Regions from separate parts of the Mesorhizobium sp. KR2-14 genome, predicted to be linked through region 1. Evidence: predicted binding sites of a transcription regulator. Region 1 holds the regulator's gene; each other region holds the start of a gene.
The links. Region 1 encodes LexA, which represses DNA repair genes until DNA is damaged. Its sites were predicted from a motif close to TGTTCNNNNTGTGTTCNG; they were not measured.

Region 1 (2,266 bases):
CCGCTCGGGCTGGACGCGCCGTTCTTCTACGTGATGGGGAAGGGCCTGTCGCTGATGATCGCAGTGTCGAGCTGGATATCTGAGCGATCGCCGATCGATGCGGTGGGACTCATCTCAGCGCATTCGCTGGTGCTGCTTACCGTCGCGCTGGTGTTTGCCTGCATGGCCTCGACCTGGCTGCGGCTGCTGGCGGTGCCGGCTGTACTTGCCGGCGCGCTGACGCTGACCGATGTTCGCACGCCCGACGTTTTCGTTTCCGAAGACGGACGGCTCGTTGCGGTGCCGCTCGGCGGTGGGAAACTTGCGGTCAACAGAGCAAGGCCGAACGCCTTTACCATCGAAAACTGGAAACGGGCGGTACGGGCCGAGGAACTCGTCAGCCCGGTCAACACCACTTCGAAAAGAAGCGCCGGCAAGGGAAGGTCGCGCACTGCGCAGAAGCTGAGCAACCAGGCTGCAGTTACGGATCGCGATATTTCAGGCGCGGAAGTCGAAGGCGAGGGCATTGCGCCGCCGAAAATCCGAACGCAGCCGCCGGCGCTACCAAAAGCCGAAACGGGGCAAGATGAAGCGCCAAGCTCAGGCTTCGACTGCCACGACAGCCTCTGCGTTGCCGTGCATCCCTCCGGCGCGATTGTAGTTCACGCGGCAAACCCGGCAATCGCGCGTCCCGTCTGCGAATATGCCGCCGTGATTGTCGTCGACGACGCCACCGCCAAAAACATCTGTCGGCGTGAGGGGATGCTGGTCATCACCAAGCGCGATCTGGCGAAATTCGGCAGCGCCGTCGTCAATCTTGGTGGCGGCGAGGTGGGCAGCCAAGGCGCGGAAGTTCACTACGCGGTGGGCGAGCCATATCGGCCATGGCATGCCCATCGCCAGTTTTCGCGCGAGGCACGAGGCTTGGCGCCCTACGTCAAAAAGTCGGAGGCCAAGTCAGCCGAACCGCGTGGATCATCGCAAAACGCACGGACGCCGCCACCGCACCACGCCGAAGACTGAGCTGAGCTCGGTGCCCGCCGGCTCCGGTTCAATAGCGGCGGATCAGCCCAACCAGCCTGCCTTGGACTTTCACCCGATCAGGTCCGAAAATGCGCGTCTCATAGGCCGGGTTCGCAGCCTCGAGCGCGATCGACGCCCCCTTGCGACGGAAGCGCTTCAAGGTCGCTTCCTCGTCGTCCACCAGTGCCACCACGATCTCGCCGGGATTGGCCGTATTGGCGTTGCGGATGATGACCGTATCGCCATCGAAAATGCCGGCCTCGATCATGGAGTCGCCCTTGACCTCGAGCGCATAGTGCTCGCCACCGGAAATCATCTCTGGCGGCACCGTGATGGAATGGGTCTTGTGCTGGATTGCGTCGATGGGCACGCCGGCGGCAATGCGGCCCATAACCGGGATCGAGATCGCCGTCCCGGATTCGTCGTTGCTGGCCAGAGGCGCGCGAGCCGGCTCCGGGGCGGCGCGGCGGCCGAGGCTGCCTTCGATCACACTGGGCGAGAACCTGGTGCGAGGCGTGAGGCCGGGGGCAATGGAATCGGGCAGGCGCAGCACTTCAAGCGCGCGCGCCCGGTTGGGCAGCCGGCGAATAAAGCCGCGCTCTTCCAGTGCGGTGATCAGCCGGTGGATGCCGGATTTGGAAGCAAGGTCCAGCGCGTCCTTCATTTCGTCAAAGGAAGGCGGTATGCCGGATTCCTTCAGCCGCTCGTGAATGAAGAGAAGCAACTCGTGTTGTTTGCGCGTCAGCATGGCCAGCCCCCCGGGGAGAATCGACCCCCAAAACAAAACCAGAACAAACACTATCTGTTCCAGTTGTGTTCTGCAACTGTTTAAATTTCCATGAAGACGCGCAAATCGGTTGCCGGCTGAGATATTGGCGTGCTCCGCTCCACCTTTGCCACCTTGCTGCAGCAAAGCGGCGCAAGGGGTTGGTTCCGCGCAATTTCCGCCTTTTGCGCACCAAGCCTCAATCGCGCCGCGACCGGCTTCCGGAGGGCGGCATCCATTGCGGTGTAGACCGTGGGAAGCCGCGCGCAGTCAGCGCAGCTTCAGAACCGTGCAAGGGGCGCCGGCCGGCGCTGCCGGGGCGAAGGGATCGCGGATGATCAGCGCATTGGCTTCCGCGAATGTCCTCAGCATGGACGAATCCTGCACTTCGAAGGGCGTCGCCACCGGGCCGTCATGCCCTTCTCGCAACACCGCCCGCACGAAGTCCTGCCGGCGGCCGTTCGCCGCCATCGGTTTGCCGAGAACGGCCTGGCGCAG
Region 2 (2,266 bases), on a different contig from region 1:
CTCCTCGTCGTTCATCAATGAATCCGCTTCGACGAAAATGCTTCTGATCGCGTCATAGGCATTTTGCTTGGGTTGTGTCTCAGCGTTGACGTCTTCAAGGAGGCTCTTTCGCAGACGCGCTTTCGCCTCCTCGGAAAGGCTACGGCCGTTCTGCTCGGCCTTCTTTGCCAGATCGGCTTTCAAGGCGTCCGGCATGTTTCTGATCAACAGATCGCTCACATGCGCCTCCATAGCTTGATATCGACGATATCAGCCAAGCTGCGAGCCCGCAATCTACAACCGAAACAGGCTCAAAGCCCGGGTGTTACCCCACCATGCGGCTCGGCGGGCGGTCCTTGGCCAGCTTCTTGAACTTGCGCATCACCATGTCGCGCTTCAGCTTGGAGATATGGTCGATGAACAGCACGCCGTTCAGGTGGTCGATTTCGTGCTGCAGGCAGGTGGCCAAGAGCCCCTCGGCCACGATCTCCTGCTGCTTGCCCTCGCGATCGAGGAATTTCGCGCGCACCGTGGCCGGCCGCTCGACCTCGGCGTAATAGTCCGGGATCGACAGGCAGCCTTCCTCGTACAGCGAGCGCTCGTCCGAGCCGTGCAGGATCTCGGGGTTGACGACGACCATCGGTGCCGGCGGCTCGCCTTCCTTGGCCAGGTCAATCACCAGCATGCGCAGCGGAATGCCGATCTGGATCGCCGCGAGGCCGATGCCCGGCGCGTCGTACATCGTCTCCAGCATGTCGTCGGCCAGCTTGCGCAGCTCTTCGTCCACGCGCTCTACGGGCTTGGAAACCTGGCGCAGGACAGGATCGGGAAGGATGATCAGCGGCTTTATCGTCATGCGCTTCACCTAAGACCTCGCACAAAAAGCGTCAACTGCCGACCCTGCAAATGTTCTTGTTTTGATCTTTCCTCAGGCGCCGAATCGCGTATCTTGCGGCGATGAGCGATCTGCCCGCCCTTCTTTCGCAGCCGGCCCTTCGGCTTGGCGCCAGCGCATTCACGCTTGGCCAGGCCTTGGGTCTTGTCGGCGTCTTCATGGCCGCGCTGCTTTCCATGTTGGCGCTCGCGCTGTGGCGCTCTTCACGTTCGCGGGCGCTCGCAGCCGCCGAGGCCGAGGCGCGCATGGGCGCCATCCTGCGGGCGCAGGCCGAGATGCAGGGCCGCATGGGCGCCATGGCCGAACTGTTCGGCGCACGGCAGGCCGAGCTCACCCAGTCGCTCAGCCAGCGGCTGGACGCAATGACCGGCCGCCTCGGCCAGACCATGACCGAGCAGACGAAATCCACTCACGAAAGTCTGGCCAAACTGCAGGAGCGGCTCGCCGTCATCGACACGGCGCAGAACAACATCCAGTCGCTCGCCGGCCAGGTGGTGCAGCTTCAGGCGATCTTGTCCAACAAGCAGACACGCGGCGCCTTCGGCCAGTCGCGCATGGAGGCGATCGTCGCCGACGGGCTGCCCCACGGCGGCTACCAGTTCCAGGCCACGCTTTCCAATGGCAGCCGGCCCGATTGTGTGGTCAAGATGCCCAATGGCGCCCCGGCGCTGGTCATCGACGCCAAGTTCCCGCTGGAGGCGTGGAACGCCATCCGCGCCGCCGAAGGCCCTGACGCGCAAAAGCTCGCCGCCCAGGCCTTCCGCCGCGATGTCGAGGTCCATATCCGCGACATATCCGAAAAATACCTGATCGCTGGCGAGACGCAGGACACGGCCTTCATGTTCGTGCCCTCCGAATCCGTATTCAGCGAGATCCACGAGAATTTCGAGGCGCTGGTGCACCGAGCGCATAAGGCGCGCGTTGTCATCGTTTCGCCCTCGCTGCTCATGCTATCCATCCAGGTCATCCAGGCGATCCTGAAGGATGCGCGCATGCGCGAGCAGGCACACCTGATCCAGGGCGAGGTGATCCGGCTGATGGAGGACGTCTCGCGGCTGGACGAGCGGGTGCGCAAGCTGCAGGGCCATTTCGGCCAGGCCGCCAAGGATATCGACGATATCCTCATCTCCACCGGCAAGATCACCCGGCGCGGCGCGAAAATCGAAACTCTGGAACTCGGCGACGACACCGCCGCCGGCGGCGAGCAGGCCAGCCCGCCCACGCGCAAGGAGGCTGCCGCACCGCGCATGGCCGATTCCCGGACCGGGCAGTTGCGGCTGATGGTGATGGACGGCGAAGAGGGATAGAGCCACTTCGTCCCTGTGGCGGGCGTCCCACCTGACCTTCGGCGCGCCATCCGGCGCAATCCTGCGCCGCTGGTCCTCCCACGAG
Region 3 (2,266 bases), on a different contig from region 1:
CCTCGTCCAAACCCGCCACAGGCCATTGGCCGCGCGCGATGGCGCGACTTTCGACGGAGAAATCGGGACGATCGACGATTTCGAAGAGGGGCGGAGAATCGGGACGCTGGCGAGCCATGGTGCGGCGATGCTCGCATCCGGCCCGATTCTCCGCAAGTCCTTCCGGGTTCGGGGCGGAAGCCGGGAAGGACACCGTCGGCAGTTGGGTCAGGCCGAACGGGATGCACTGCCGGAAGGGCCGCTGCAGCGGCCCGCCGGCCTGGTCAGAACAGCATGAGCTGCTCGTACTGCTTTTCACCGGCCACGAAGAGGTCTGTCCGAAGCTGGGTCTTCCGAAGGTTCAGGCCGAGCCTGCGCGCGGTTATCTCGAAGCGCCGCCCGATCTGCCAGGCATAGGGGCCAGTGCCCTTCATGCGCTTGCCCCATTCGGCGTCGTAATCCTTGCCGTCGCGCATCGAGCGGATCAGCGACATGACGTGGCGGTAGCGGTCGGGATAGTGGCGCAGCAGCCAGTCCTTGAAGATCGGGCTGACTTCCAGCGGAAGGCGCAGGATGACATAGCCCGCCTCGCGCGCCCCGGCCGCATACGCCGAATCCAGAATGCGTTCGATCTCCGGGTCGGTGAGGCCCGGAACGATCGGCGCCACCATGACGCCGACCGGAATGCCGGCATCGCTGAGCTGGCGGATCGCTTCCAGCCTGCGGGTAGGGGTGGCTGCGCGCGGCTCCATGGTACGGGCGATCACGCGGTCGAGCGTCGTCACCGAAAGCGCCACCTTGGCGAGACCCTGCTCGGCCATGCGCGACAGGATATCAATGTCGCGCACGACCAGCGCCGACTTGGTAACGATGCCGACCGGATGCTTGCGCGCCTCGAGAACCTCGAGGATCTCGCGCATGATGCGCCATTGCTTCTCGATCGGCTGGTAGGGATCGGTATTGGTGCCGATGGCGATGGTGCGCGGCTGATAGCCAGGCTTCGACAGTTCCTTGTCGAGAAGCTTCGCCGCATCGGGCTTGGCGAACAGCTTCGACTCGAAATCAAGCCCCGGCGACATGCCCATATAGCTGTGGGTGGGCCGCGCGAAACAGTAGACGCAGCCATGCTCGCAGCCGCGATAGGGATTTATCGAGCGGTCGAAGGAAATGTCGGGCGAGCTGTTGCGGGTGATGATGGTGCGCGGCCGTTCGGTCTGCACCTCGGTCTTGAACGGGGGCAATTCTTCGATGGTGTCCCAGCCGTCGTCGAAGACGTGGCGGGTCACCGGTTCGAAGCGGCCGGTTGGATTGATGCCGGCGGCGCGGCCGCGTCGACGCTCGGCGTTGATGCGGATGCCGCTATCCTCGATCACCGCATTGGCCATCGCGGAACCTCCGTCCCTGAAAGCCGCAGCATCAGCGCGCGCGATCGGTTCCATTCCGCTCGTCTCCAGAGGTGGCCGGCGACTCTTGCCGTTCATGAAACTATTCCTATTACCGGAAAGAGAACAAAGCAAGAACTTTTTGAGCGATAGCTTCCTGCGCCGCAGCGGCAGCTTTGGCCGACCGGCATGGGTCCCCGGGACCTGCGCACTTCGCTATCGTTCGTGCTTCGGCCCGAGGATGACGAGGTGGGGCGGGCGGCGCCAATCGCTAGCGTCGAGGGCGACGGTATAAGGCAATGGCAATTGGGCGCGGTTTGGGATAGGCGAGGGCGATGCTGAGCGTCCTGATCGAAACCAGGAACAATGAGGAAGCGCTTGCGCGCACGCTGTCGTCGCTGGTCGGCGCGGCCGTGGTGGGCATGGTGCGCGAGGTGATTGTCTGCGACCTCGGGTCAACCGACCAGACGCGGCAGGTGGCGGAGCAGACCGGCTGCCATTTTCTTGCCGAAGGCGGCATCGCCGCTGGCATCGTGCAGGCAAAAAGCGATTGGCTGCTGCTGCTGGAGCCCGGCGCGCGGCTGGTGGACGGCTGGACCGAGGCGGTCGAGCATCACATGGAAATGATGGCGATGCCGGCACGGTTCGCGCGTTCGCCTGCCGACAGGTTGCCCCTGTTCAGAAAACTGTTTGCGCGCGAGCGAGCGCTGACGGAGGGACTGCTGATCCGCAAGGCGCAGGCGCATCCGCTCTCACGCCGGGCCACGACATCCGAGGCGCTGGCGCGCGGCCTGGCCACGAAGCGCCTTCGGGCAGAGATCCGCGTGGCGATGCCGGTTTGAAGGACGGCCGGCTCAGGCCGACTTGCCGCCGCGCTTCAGGTGCTCGTCCAGGCGCGGCATGAT

Region 2: ABLE86_RS11965 (DNA recombination protein RmuC) is a predicted target of LexA. The motif match lies at 887-904, and genes of this name have one in related genera.
Region 3: ABLE86_RS06685 (PA0069 family radical SAM protein) is a predicted target of LexA. The motif match lies at 1,484-1,501, and genes of this name have one in related genera.

Annotation. Positions count from the first base shown of each region.
Region 1 is NZ_JBDZDR010000001.1:73,965-76,230, reverse strand. It holds gene ABLE86_RS00345 (ComEC/Rec2 family competence protein) at 1-1,002, shown strand, start outside; gene lexA (transcriptional repressor LexA) at 1,031-1,750, opposite strand; gene glp (gephyrin-like molybdotransferase Glp) at 2,039-2,266, opposite strand, start outside.
Region 2 is NZ_JBDZDR010000003.1:617,150-619,415, reverse strand. It holds gene ABLE86_RS11975 (TraY domain-containing protein) at 1-219, opposite strand, end outside; gene def (peptide deformylase) at 305-835, opposite strand; gene ABLE86_RS11965 (DNA recombination protein RmuC) at 937-2,181, shown strand.
Region 3 is NZ_JBDZDR010000002.1:451,044-453,309, forward strand. It holds gene ABLE86_RS06680 (ribonuclease HII) at 1-118, opposite strand, end outside; gene ABLE86_RS06685 (PA0069 family radical SAM protein) at 264-1,418, opposite strand; gene ABLE86_RS06690 (glycosyltransferase) at 1,697-2,203, shown strand; gene moaB (molybdenum cofactor biosynthesis protein B) at 2,216-2,266, opposite strand, start outside.